3 regions of the Paenarthrobacter sp. TYUT067 genome follow, and region 2 is predicted to be linked to each of the others. Evidence: predicted binding sites of a transcription regulator. Region 2 holds the regulator's gene; each other region holds the start of a gene.
The links. The regulator LexA, encoded in region 2, represses DNA repair genes until DNA is damaged. The targets are predictions, from matches to a motif close to TCGAACANNTGTTCGA.

Region 1 (4,166 bases), on a different contig from region 2:
TCCGCATTGGCGTCACCTCGCACCGCCGCTCCCGGGACCTCATTGAGGCCCTGGAGCGTCGCGGTGCGAGCGTGTTGCACGCCCCGGCTTTGAAGATCGCCCCAGTTCAGGAGGATATGGTCCTCATTGAGGACACCCGCACCATCATCGCGGCTAAACCGGACATCTGCATCGCCACCACGGCATACGGGATGCGCCGCTGGTGTGAAGCCGCAGATTCTTTCGGCATCGGCGAGCAACTCCTGGAAACGCTGTCCGCATGCCGCATGTTCGTCCGTGGCCCCAAAGCCCGCGGCGCCGTGCGGGCGGCCGGTCTTGCCGACGTCGGAATCAGCAGTGACGAAACCACCGCGACCCTGGTGGACATGCTGCTGGCCGAAGGCGTTCGCAACAAGACCGTCGCTGTGCAGCTGCACGGGTACACCGACGTCCGCCAGTTGGAACGGCTCCGCATGTCCGGTGCAACGGTCCTGACCGTGACCCCGTACCGCTGGGTGAAGCCCGACGGCGAAGACAAACTGCCGCGGCTGATCGAAGCCGTGGTGGGTGGCAACCTCGACGTCCTGACGTTCACCAGCGCCCCCGCCGTGGATGCGATGTGGAGCACCGCCCACGAAATGGGCCTCTACCGCCAGCTCATCGAAGCCCTGAAGGGTCCGGTAACTGTTGCGGCCGTTGGGCCGGTCACCGCACAACCGCTGGTCGACGCCGGGCTGACGCCACTGATTCCCGACCGGTACCGCATGGGTGCGCTGATCAGGCTGGTCACCGAACATCTCTCGTTGAACCACGTACGGCGTTTGGAAACAAAGAGCGCCACCATCGAATTGCGCGGACGCTGCTTGCGGATTAACGGCGAGGTGGTGGACCTTGCACCGGCTCCCCTGCTGCTGTTGCGAGCGCTGCTGGGTGCGGGTGGAGCTGTACTGTCCCGGGAGGCTCTCTCTGACTTGTTGGACTTGCGCGGCTCTGTGCACGCCCTGGACATGACGGTGAGCCGGCTGCGGTCCTCCCTTCCGGACGGCAAGCTGGTGGAAACCGTGGTGAAGCGGGGTTACCGGCTGCGGGCTTAGGTCTCCTGCCACGGTTTTCCCTGCCACGCTAGGCCGCCTTCACCAGGGGAAGTTCGTCCCAGTTGGTGGTGTAGCGGGGGCTGAGCATGTCCCGTTTCATGGACCAGTCCGGGCCGCCCTTGATGCCCGCATGGCCCAAACCAATGGAGCCCCGGCCATACCGCTTGCTGACTTGCTCCAGCAAGGGGCCAATGCCCCGCTCTTCATGCGGGTTCTCGAAGATTTCCAATGGTTTCTGGTTGCCGCTGGGGCGAAGGTCAGTGACCATGATCCCGGCTTTGGCGTACCTGACGCCTTCCTGGATCCTGGGAACCAGAGCGTGTGCGGCCTTGGTCAGCAGAACGGGGTCCGAGGTTGGCATAGGTAGTTTGACGTTGACAGTGGGGAACGATTTGTCGTTGGGGTTGTAGACCGATGTTGCAGCAAAGGCAGTCAGCAACTTGGCCTGAAGATCGTGCTTGGCCAGCCTGGCACTGGCCATCTGACCGTAAACGCTGAGCACCTGACGTAACTCCGCGGCCGTGGTGATCGGCGTGGAGAAAGACCGGGAGAAAATCAGTTGGTCCCGCCCGATTCGTTCTTCCTCCATGGGGATGCAGGGCGTGCCTTGCAGTTCCAAGACAGTGCGCATCATGACGATGGAGAATTTATCCCTCAACGCCACAGGGTCGGCCCGGACCAGGTCCAGGATGGAGAAGATCCCCATCGCGTTCAGGCGTCTTGTGAGCCGGGTGGCGACGCCCCAGATCTCGATCACGGAGAGCCGCGCCATGAGTGCCTCGCGTTGGGCCTGCGGGACGGAGTCCCAACGGCACACACCGTTGAAGGCCGGATTATGCTTGGCCCACTTATTGGCGAGCTTGGCGAGAGTCTTAGTGCGCGCGATCCCTACGCAAACGGGAACCCCCACATGCCGTTGGCAGGCAACCTTGATGGTTCGCCCCAATTCCAGCAGGTCATCCGGTTGCCCCTTCACTCCCAGGAACGCCTCATCAATGGAGTACACCTCCTGCCATGCTGAGTACCGGGCCAGGAGCTCCATGACGCGCGAGCTGATGTCTCCATACAGTTCGTAGTTGCTCGACAGGGCTATCAATCCCCATTCCTCGGCCCGTGGCGCGAGCTTGAACCATGGCTCCCCCAGGCCGATTCCCAGCTTTTTTGCCTCGGGCGACCGGGTCACGGCGCAACCGTCGTTGTTGGACAGCACTATCAAAGGCTTGCCCTCCAGCGCAGGGTTGAAGGCCCTCTCCGCCGAGGCGTAGAAGCAGTTGATATCCACATGGGCAATCTCCTGCATGCGGTGCATGAGCGCTGGCTTGGACATTTCCATCCCTAAATCGGCATTAGCACGCGAGCCGCCGTTTCAGTGCACGACACGCCGCGCATTCGAACATATATTCGAATACTTCTACTGTACCTTCGGGCCCCGACAAGAAAACATCCCGCCCACCGGATTGTGGAAAAGTCCGGGCAGACGGGATGCCGGTGGTACGGAAATCCAGGTAGATGGCCCCCGTGGCCAAGCCTTCCCCGAGGGCCGCCAGCGTGGGGAAGAGGATGCCCAGGAGGGCGTCGGCGACCCAGAGGGTGCGAAGCCCTACCGGCTGGATTCAATCAAATGTGATGCAGGCACGTTGTGGCTACGCCCCAAATGGTCAGCTCCGACATCGCGGGCACTCGAATGTCCGGATACTTGGGATTGTCCGCCTCCAGCACCACTCCCGACGGCGTGACGCGCAGCCTTTTGATGGTCAACTCACCATCAAGGACAGCAACGACGACGGACCCATCCTTGGGCTCCAGTGCCCGGTTAACGATCAACTCATCCCCGTCACTGATCCCGGCACCCTCCATGGACTGACCCGTCACCCTCACCACGAACGTGCTGGTGACATCCTTGATCAGATGCTCATTGAGATCAATCCGACCATCAAAATAGTCCTGCGCAGGCGAGGGATATCCCGCCGCCACAGGAATAGGTGCCAACAGTACTGACATCAGGGAAAAGCCCGCATCTATCACGCGGGGGCCGACTATCACGCCCACAACACACCTTTATTCGAATATATGTTCGATAATTCAGTGTACAGCGGACCCCAGACATCCTGTCCATTCCGCTTCGCTCGGCACCTCAGGGCGATGGTTTCTCGCGGTGAGACGAATGACGAGTATTTTGAGGGAAGATCAAGCGAACAACTTCTGGCACGAACACATAGGAGAGCAATGACCGACCGGACCAGGCAACTCGGTGGCGCGCTTAGCGCCGACATCACACGCATGGTCAAGGAACGCTACCCGGATGAGCTGGCCCACGCCCAGGCCGTACACGCACACTCCGAGAAGTTGGTTCTCGGGTTTATGGTGTCCTCTGTCGCGCTGTGGTTCCTCGGTCCGGCCCTGCTTCTGAACGGTCTCATCAGCCCGGCGATCGCCATCGTGGTGCCCGGACTGCTGACTGTCGCGTTCCTCACGATCGTGCTCATCGCCATCGCCCGGAACAGGGCTGCCTCGCGACCCGTGGTTGAGTACGCCAAGCAGCTGGGTCATAAGGTCACCAGTGTCACCAAAAAGGGAATAACGGTTGCTGTTCCGAAGGGCGTTGTCAACGTGCCCGAGGAGTTCCGCCAGACACGCAAGGTCACGCGCCAGCGGTAAGGCAAGTGTCAGCGGCGCCGACCTTAGCGTCCTCGACGCCCTGTACTCAGGCAAACCACGGCCGTGGGGGCCGCTAACGCGCGGAGCGGCTGTCGCGTGGGATCAGCCACTCTTGACGGTGACGTCATAGGAGAAAGGCTTCGGTATGACGCCCGGCCAGGAACCGTCTTTCTTGAACAGGGAGAGGTTCCGTGCCCCCTCCGGGTCCTCAGCACTGAGCGGGATAATCACGGTGTTGTGCTCCGAGGGCGTGGAAGTTTGCGGGCTGAGCCAGGCCGAGCCCACGGCTGCGGCTGTGAGGTCGAAGAATGGCTCGCCGTCGGCGGTGCTCGCAGAGATCTGGATCTGCGTGTTGGGCATATAGCCCTCGCCCACAGCCCACACGTTGCGGACGATGTAGTCGATGAGCAAGTCGCCGTAGGTGACGGTGTACCC
Region 2 (4,166 bases):
GCGAGCACAGGAAGACGATGTTGGCGCCCGTTTCCCGGACCTGAGCAGCGGCCGATTCGGCGTCCAGCCCGTAGTCTTCCGCGCGGACTCCGCGGACATACTCGGTGTCAGTGCCACTCGCGAGCAGGGGGTACATGGAGTACGTGGGAGGAAAGCCCAATGCCTTGCGGCCGGGTCCACCAAAGGCTTGGAGGATCTGCTGCAGGACCTCGTTGGATCCGTTGGCCGCCCAGATGTTGTCCGGGGAAAGCCCGTGGCCAAGGTACTCGGCCAAGGCTTCACGAAGTTCGGTGAACTCCCGGTCCGGATAGCGGTTCAGCCCGGTGGCCGCAGCGGCCACGGCCTCAGTGATGGCGGCTTGGACATCTGCGGGGACGCCATGAGTGTTTTCGTTGACGTTGAGCAGGATAGGGACATCGAGCTGCGGTGCGCCATAGGGGCTCAATCCACGCAGGTTGGTCCGAAGGGGAAGTCGGTCAAGTCGCTCAAGCTGGTCACTCACCAACCCAGTTTAAGGGGCGGCCGGGACTGCCGACTAACTGTGACGCCCGACCCTTGATTTCTGCGGGTGCCGAGGGATCAGTTTGCAGGGACGAACAGCTGCTGGCCGGGCAGGATGCGGCCGCCCCGGAGGTCGTTGAGCTGGATGATCTCGGCGATGACGTCGCGGGGGTCACGCTCGGGAGCGGCAGCGCCGGCGATGCCCCAGAGGGACTGACCTGGCTGGACTGTAACAGTGACGGCAACAGGCGGACGCAGTTGGGACTGCGAGTCGGCTGCCTTGGCCGGGGAGTTGATAAATCCGGCAAGACTCAGCAACGCTGCAACCAACAGCATGGCCGGGATGCCGAAGAAGACGATCCGTCCCCTTCGGGTCAGGCGCAGGCGAGCGGGTGCCTGGGTAGTACGGAAATCAGCGAACGTAGTGACTGCGGACATGAGCTGAGCCCTTCTGAGCTATTGCCACGCTCCGGGATGCCCGGTGCCTGGCTGCCAATTCTTTGTGTTCCCCTGGGCCTGCCCCGGATGTTCGAACGCTTTGTTCGAACATCCAGCTTCAGCATCAGGTTTATAGAACACATATTCGAACCTTGCTATGACATTTTTAGCACTTATCAACGAACGGTGTCGAGACTCGCTAGAACAAATGTTTGATAAACGCCTGTGCCTGCCCTACGTTTGAGTGAAGAAGCAGCACTGTTTCAGTGGAACAGGAGGGTCTGACATTTTTGCAGACCTGACACCCCTGGCCCTCATCAGGGCGGAATGGAAAGGCATTGGCGAACATGGCAGCGAAAGCCACAGGCGGAGGGGCACCCCTGCGGAGCCAACAGCCTCAAAAGAGTCCCAAAAGCCTGACCGTCCGGCAGAAAAAGATCCTGGAGACCATCCAGAGGTCAGTCAATGACAACGGCTACCCTCCCAGCATGCGCGAAATCGGCGACACCGTGGGTCTGGCCAGTTTGTCCAGCGTCACGCACCAGTTGTCCCAATTGGAGAAGCTCGGCTACCTCCGCCGGGACCCCAAGCGTCCCCGCGCCATGGAAGTGCTGATGCCCCTAACCCTTGATGGCGGGCCCATCCCCGGTGTGGACGCTCCGACCACCCTTCGCAGCGCCGGTGGCCTGGCCGTCACCGAGCTAGCCAGCGCCAGTGATACCGCCATGGTCCCCTTGGTGGGGCGCATCGCGGCAGGTGGACCGATCCTGGCTGACCAGACGGTGGAAGACGTGCTTGCACTCCCACGGCAACTCGTGGGGCATGGCGAACTGTTCATGCTGAAGGTGGCCGGCGATTCCATGATCGATGCTGCTATCTGTGACGGCGACTGGGTGGTGGTCCGGCGACAGAATGATGCCATCAACGGCGACATCGTTGCCGCCCTGCTGGATGATGAAGCAACCGTGAAGACTTTCCGGCAGCGGGACGGTCACACGTGGCTGCTCCCCCAAAACACCCAGTACGAGCCCATCCTCGGAGATCAGGCCACCATCATGGGCAAGGTCGTCTCGGTACTGCGCTCTCTTTAAGCGCTCACGCCCTTTAAACGCAGCTTCCCGTGGACACCAGCAGGTGTTCACGGGAAGCTGTGCATTACGGGGCTTTAGCCGAGCCCAGACGTTCCAGAACGCCTCGAACCACCGACCGGTCCGTGGTGGCCCAGAACGGCGGCAGGGCGGCACGTAGAAAGCCCCCGTAGCGCTCGGTCGAAAGCCTGGAGTCGAGTACCGCGACCACCCCTTTGTCTCCCGTCGAGCGGATCAGTCGGCCAGCGCCCTGCGCCAGCCGAATGGCAGCGTGCGTGGCTGACACGGCCATGAAACCGTTCCCGCCCGATTGGGCAACCGCCCGGGAACGGGCAGTCATCAGGGGATCGTCAGGACGTGGGAAGGGAATGCGGTCAATAACCACCAGTCGGCATGAGCCACCCGGAACGTCTACCCCCTGCCACAGGGACATGGTTCCGAAGAGGCACGTATCTGGCTCGTCCGCGAATTGCTTCACCAGGGCCGCCATGGTGGATTCTCCCTGACAGAGAATGTCCACATCCAGCCGGAGCCGCATGGCATCGGCGGCTTCTTCGGCAGCACGCCGCGAGGAGAACAGGCAAAGCGCTCCGCCCCCGGACGCCCGGATGAGGTCTTCCAATTCGTCCAGCGCCTCCGGCGAAGTACCGCGGCCCGGTTTGGGCAGGTGCTTTGCCACGTATAGAACACCCTGTTTGGGATAGTCGAAGGGCGATCCCACATCAATGCCCGTCCAGCTCGGCGCGCCGTCTCCAATCAGGCCAAGACCACCCGCGGCGGGCTCGAAGGCCGAGCCGATGGCCAGGGTCGCAGAGGTCAGCACCACAGTATGGCCGGCAAAGAGCCCCTCTCGAAGCCGCCCTGCCACACTGAGCGGGGCAATATTAATCAATGCAGGAGCTGTCTCGTCCGGCGGAGAATATCCCTGCTGGGGGTCGAACGTGCTGTTCCGCGAGAACCAGACCACTTCGCGGTTCTCCTTCGCGGCGAGCATCCGCTCGCACAGTTCCAGGATGAGCATGAGCCGTGAGCGCGCAAGCTGCCGTCCGCCGTCGACCGCGTTTGAAGAATCCGTCTTCGAGTCCGAGAGCGCGGCGCGCGTGGCGTCCCGCAATTGGTCAATGCAATCCAGCTGTTCGTCGTTGAGGCCGTTGGGCAACAGACCGTTGGGCACGCCAGCTATGGCCATATCCAAGCTGTCCGCAGCTGCGTTGAGGGCGTCCACGGTGATGGCCGTATGCTTGCGGGCACTTGATGCCGCCGCGTGGACCATGGCCACGGATAACTGTCCTGAAACGGCTCCGGTTACCCGGTCCTGAAGCTCGTGCGCCTCATCAACCACCACGACGTCGTACTCGGGCAAGACAGCCAGGCCTTCAAAGGCGCTGACGGCCAACATGGCATGGTTGGTGACTACGACGTCGGCCTCACCAGCCCTTGAACGGGCCAGCTCACTGAAGCACTCTTCTGCCACGGGGCACTTCTGGGCACCCAGGCACTCCATGGACGTGACGGAAACCTGCCGCCAAGCCCTGTCGGTGACGCCGGGCATGAGTTCGTCGCGGTCTCCGGTAGTGGTCTTCTCCGCCCATTCCCTGAGGCGGACCACTTCCTTGCCCAGCTGCGATTGGGGTCCACCCATGGAGGCAGCAAAGTGAGGGACGCTGGTGTCCTCCCCCAGGGAGAACAGCTGCCCTTCGGAGGGCTCCTCGCTGGGGAACCCGCCTTCAAGCTTCTGCAGGCACACATAATTGGCCCTGCCCTTGACCAACGCCACGTTGACGGGGCGCTCAAGGGCAGGGTTGATGGTCTCCAGCAGCCGGGGAAGATCACGGCCGACAATCTGGGTCTGGAGTGCCAGGGTGGCGGTGGACACCAGCGTCGGTTTGTTGCTGTCCATGGAGTGAGCGATCAACGGAATAAGGTAAGCCAAAGACTTGCCCGTTCCCGTTCCCGCTTGAACCAGCAAATGCTCCCCGGTTTCAATAGCCCGGGTCACATGCTTGGCCATTTCATGCTGACCCGCACGGCTTTGTCCGCCCATGCCGTCAACAGCCCGGTCCAACAACTCGAGGGTGGCTTTCTCCCCCACCGACTTGACGGCGTCCGCCGCCACCTTCTCAACCATTGCTGACGAAT
Region 3 (4,166 bases), on a different contig from region 2:
CATGGCCGAGACAGCTGCGATGACGCAGATGACCGCGGTAAAGATGGAGATCTGGACCCAACCGCCGGGTTTGGTGCCACCCAGGGCGGTGACGATTGCGGGAGCGAAGCCTGCCATCAGGAAGCCGAGCTGCGTACCGATGGCCAAGCCGGAGAAGCGGACCTTGGTGCTGAACATTTCACCGTAGAAGGATGGCCAAACGGCGTTGGCTGCGGCGTATCCGAAGGAGAAGTAGACAACGGAGACCAGGAACATCAGCGGCACGTTGCCGGCCTCCAGGGTCAGCAGGAACACCGGCGTCATGATGGCGCTGGACAAAGCTCCGTAGATGAATACGGGTTTGCGGCCGATCTTGTCAGAGAGCATGCCGAACAGTGGCTGGGTTCCCAGGGCAACAACGTTTGCCGCGACCACCAGCCAGAGCGTGATGGTGCTGTTGACGCCGGCAACGTCCTGGGCGTATTTGATGGCGAGCGTGCCAAAGACAGTGCTGACGGCGGCGATGAAGGCGCAGCAGACCACGCGGAGGACGTCGCGCCAGTGCAGGCGCAGGAGGTCGGCAACGGGGAGCTTGGAGATCTGGTTGTTCTTCTTGGCTTCGGCGAATGCGGGCGGTTCGTGCAGGGTGCGGCGGATGAAGAAGGCCACCAGTACTACCACCGCGCTGAGCCAGAACGGGATGCGCCAACCGATGCCGTACTTGATGTCATCCGGCAGGGCCACCACGGGAATGAAGACGAGGGCTGCAAGGATTTGGCCACCCTGTGTACCGGTGAGGGTCCAGGAGGTGAAGAAGGAGCGGCGGTTGTCCGGGGCGTGCTCAAGGGTCATGGAGGAAGCGCCGGCCTGCTCGCCTGCAGCGGAGAGGCCCTGGCAGAGCCGGGCGAGGACCAGCAGGGCCGGAGCCCACCAGCCAATGGTCTTGAAGTCGGGGAGGCAGCCGATAACAAATGTGGCTGCCCCCATGAGGACCAGCGTGAACATCAGGACCTTCTGCCTGCCAATGCGGTCACCGAAGTGGCCCAGGATCACCGCACCCACGGGGCGGGCAACGTAGGCGAAGCCGAAAGTTGCGAAGGACATGATGGCCGCGTTCGCGTCGGCGGAGGGAAAGAAGACGTGGGGGAAGATCAGGGCCGCGGCAGAGCCGAAGATGAAGAAGTCGTAATACTCGACGGCGCTGCCCAGGAAGCTGGCAAGCGCGGCTTTCTTGGGGGTTCCGGAAGTGGTTTCAGTGCCTGGCGTCGCTGACGGCATTGTTTGGCTCATGGGGTGTTCCTTCTGTGACGACGATGTCGCGGATCTGGCTTCTGTGGGGAGACCCAAGCATGGTGCGGCCGGTCGATCCCTGCATAAGTAACCACATGGTGAGAGCTACTTGTGCAATACAGCAATAGTGGCTGTGAGTGGGGTCACTTGTCAAGAGATGTCACCACCATCTAGAAATAGCTCTCACTATGTGAGAGCATCAAAACATGAGTGTGAAAGAGGACACAAAGACCGACATGGTCGGCAAGGCCTTGAGCCTGTTGGTTCTATTGGGAAATGAACCGCGCGGGGCGAGTGCGGCGGATCTGGCAAGGAGTGCGAATCTCCCGTTCAGCACCACGTACAGACTGCTGGGTTCACTGACCCGCGATGGATTTGTTGACTACGAGCCCGATGGGCGTCGGTACCACTTGGGACTACGCGTCTTTCAGCTCGGCCAGCGCGTTTCCAATCACCACGGCTTCGCGGCAACGGCGCTGCCCGTCCTTCAGCGTGTCACTGAAACTACGCACGAGGCCACCATCTTGTCCGTGCGCGACGGCAATCATCACCTCACTGTAAACAAGGTGGACGGACCCAAGACCTTTCGGGTCACCAGCGACCCCGGTCACCTGGGCGCCTTGCACACTACCTCCGTTGGTAAGGCGATCGTGGCGTTTGAGGATGAGATCGAGCGGAAGAGGCTGCTGGAGGAGCTCCCCCTGGATCCGCTCACCGAGCACTCCATTACCGACCGCGACAAGTTCCGCGAGGAGATCGAGCAGGTGCGCCGTCAGGGTTACGCGGTGATGGATGAAGAAAACGAGATTGGCATGCGCGCCGTCGCTGTTCCGGTTCTCAACTCACAGGGCCATGCGTTCGCCTCCCTCGCCACGGCCGTCCCGGTGTTCCGCATGAGCATGGAGGAATTGATTGCCCATGTCCCTACCCTGCAGGAGGCCGCGGCTGAACTCGCGGCCCGCCTGCCCCAGCGGTGACCCTCACCCAACCAGGTCGCAATAGTGCGCGTTCAGACGGCCCTAAACGCGCTTAACTGCTACTTAGTTGGGTGCGCACTGTGGAAATGTTCGCGATAAGAACAAGCGTGCGGAATATGAACACATGTAGTAATCTAAATAACACCCCGGCTGGCAGCGCCCCAGAATGCGCCAAAAGCCCGGCGGTGCTGAAGTCAAAGGAGCTTTAGGATGAGCAACCGAGCCGAGTCCGTTCTGGTGGGCCTCGTAGGCGAAGGCGTCATGCCCTCGCTCACGCCGCCCATGCACGAACGCGAAGCCGATGTGCAGGACCTTCGCTTGCTGTACCGCCCCATCGACTTGCTGGAACTCGCATTGCCGGCCACCGCCGTCGGGGATCTCCTGACGGCAGCGCAGCGCATGGGCTTCAACGGGCTGAACATCACGCACCCGTGCAAGCAGTTGGTGCTGGGGCACCTTGATGAAATTTCCGACGACGCCGCGCGCCTGGGCGCCGTTAATACAGTCCTGATCCAGGACGGTCGGTTCATCGGCCACAACACGGACTTCTCCGGCTTCGGCTCGGCGCTCGCCGACGGCCTCCCCGAGGCGCGACTGGATCGCGTGGTTCAGTTGGGTGCAGGCGGTGCCGGTTCCGCCGTCGCCTACGCACTCCTCAAAGCCGGCGTCGGCACCCTGGACCTGGTGGACATGGATCCCGCCCGTGCCGAGGAACGCGTTGCCGAGCTCGGCGGGCTGTTCCCCGAAGCCACAGTGACACCGCGGAGCATCAACGAGCTGCCCGAGATCATGCCCCTCGCTGACGGCTTGGTGCACTGCACTCCCATCGGCATGGCGGCCCACCCCGGGCTCCCCTTGGACATGGGCCTGGTGGAGCCGCGGCATTGGGTGGCGGACATCGTCTACCGCCCCATCGAAACGCAACTGGTCCGCGAGGCGCGGGCCAAGGGATGCGACGTCCTCGACGGCGGTCGCATGGCAGTCGGTCAGGCAGCCGACGCCTTCCAGCTCATCACTGGACGCGAGGCGGACCGCGATCGCATGCGGGCGCACTTCCTGGAGCTGATCGCCGCCGAAGAAGAGGCGCTCTTGGCAAAGGCGGCCAACTGATGCGCACCGGAATCGCCACGGTTTGCCTGTCCGGCACGCTGAAGGAGAAGATGCAGGCCTGCGCGATTGCGGGCTTCGATGGCATCGAGATCTTCGAACAGGACCTCGTCACGTCCCCCCACAGCCCGGAAGAGGTCCGGACAATGGCCGCCGACCTCGGCTTGGGCCTGGATCTCTACCAGCCGTTCCGGGATTTCGACGGCGTCACTCCGGACCTGCTGAAGGCCAACCTCAAGCGGGCCGAGGCCAAGTTCAAGCTCATGTCACGTTTGGGCATGGACACCATCCTGGTCTGCTCCAACGTGGCCACGGCAACCATTGACGACGACGATCTCAGAGCCGAGCAGCTCGCGGAATTGGCAGAGTTGGCCGGGGCGCACGGCGTCAAGGTTGCCTACGAAGCCCTGGCGTGGGGCAAATACGTCAACGACTACGAGCACGCCTACCGCCTGGTTGAGATGGTGGACCACCCCAACCTCGGCACCTGCCTTGACTCCTTCCACATTCTTTCCCGTGACTGGGACACCGCGCCGATCGAGCAGATCAACGCGGAGAAAATCTTCTTCGTTCAGGTTGCCGACGCCCCCAAGCTCTCCATGGACGTGCTGTCCTGGAGCCGCCATTACCGGGTTTTCCCGGGTGAGGGCCAGTTCGAGCTTGCCAAGTTCATGGGCCACGTTGTCCGTGCCGGATACACGGGCCCGGTCTCCCTCGAGGTCTTCAATGATGTCTTCCGCCAGTCGGACACCGAGCGCACCGCCGTGGATGCCATGCGCTCCCTCATCTGGCTGGAGGAACAGAGCGCCAAGT

Region 1: the regulator LexA is predicted to act here: its motif matches at 2,463-2,478, upstream of MOD31_RS19890 (Y-family DNA polymerase).
Region 3: the regulator LexA is predicted to act here: its motif matches at 2,344-2,359, upstream of MOD31_RS12960 (shikimate dehydrogenase).

The regions. Positions count from the first base shown of each region.
Region 1 is NZ_JAMOIT010000027.1:19,452-23,617, forward strand. It holds gene MOD31_RS19885 (uroporphyrinogen-III synthase) at 1-1,073, shown strand, start outside; gene MOD31_RS19890 (Y-family DNA polymerase) at 1,102-2,400, opposite strand; gene MOD31_RS19895 (translesion error-prone DNA polymerase V autoproteolytic subunit) at 2,691-3,122, opposite strand; gene MOD31_RS19900 (hypothetical protein) at 3,300-3,731, shown strand; gene MOD31_RS19905 (hypothetical protein) at 3,834-4,166, opposite strand, start outside.
Region 2 is NZ_JAMOIT010000003.1:245,399-249,564, reverse strand. It holds gene MOD31_RS04125 (histidinol-phosphate transaminase) at 1-502, opposite strand, end outside; gene MOD31_RS04120 (LysM peptidoglycan-binding domain-containing protein) at 580-939, opposite strand; gene lexA (transcriptional repressor LexA) at 1,287-2,030, shown strand; gene MOD31_RS04110 (ATP-dependent DNA helicase) at 2,095-4,155, opposite strand; gene hflX (GTPase HflX) at 4,148-4,166, opposite strand, start outside.
Region 3 is NZ_JAMOIT010000013.1:26,740-30,905, reverse strand. It holds gene MOD31_RS12970 (MFS transporter) at 1-1,269, opposite strand, end outside; gene MOD31_RS12965 (IclR family transcriptional regulator) at 1,476-2,246, shown strand; gene MOD31_RS12960 (shikimate dehydrogenase) at 2,457-3,356, shown strand; gene MOD31_RS12955 (bifunctional sugar phosphate isomerase/epimerase/4-hydroxyphenylpyruvate dioxygenase family protein) at 3,356-4,166, shown strand, end outside.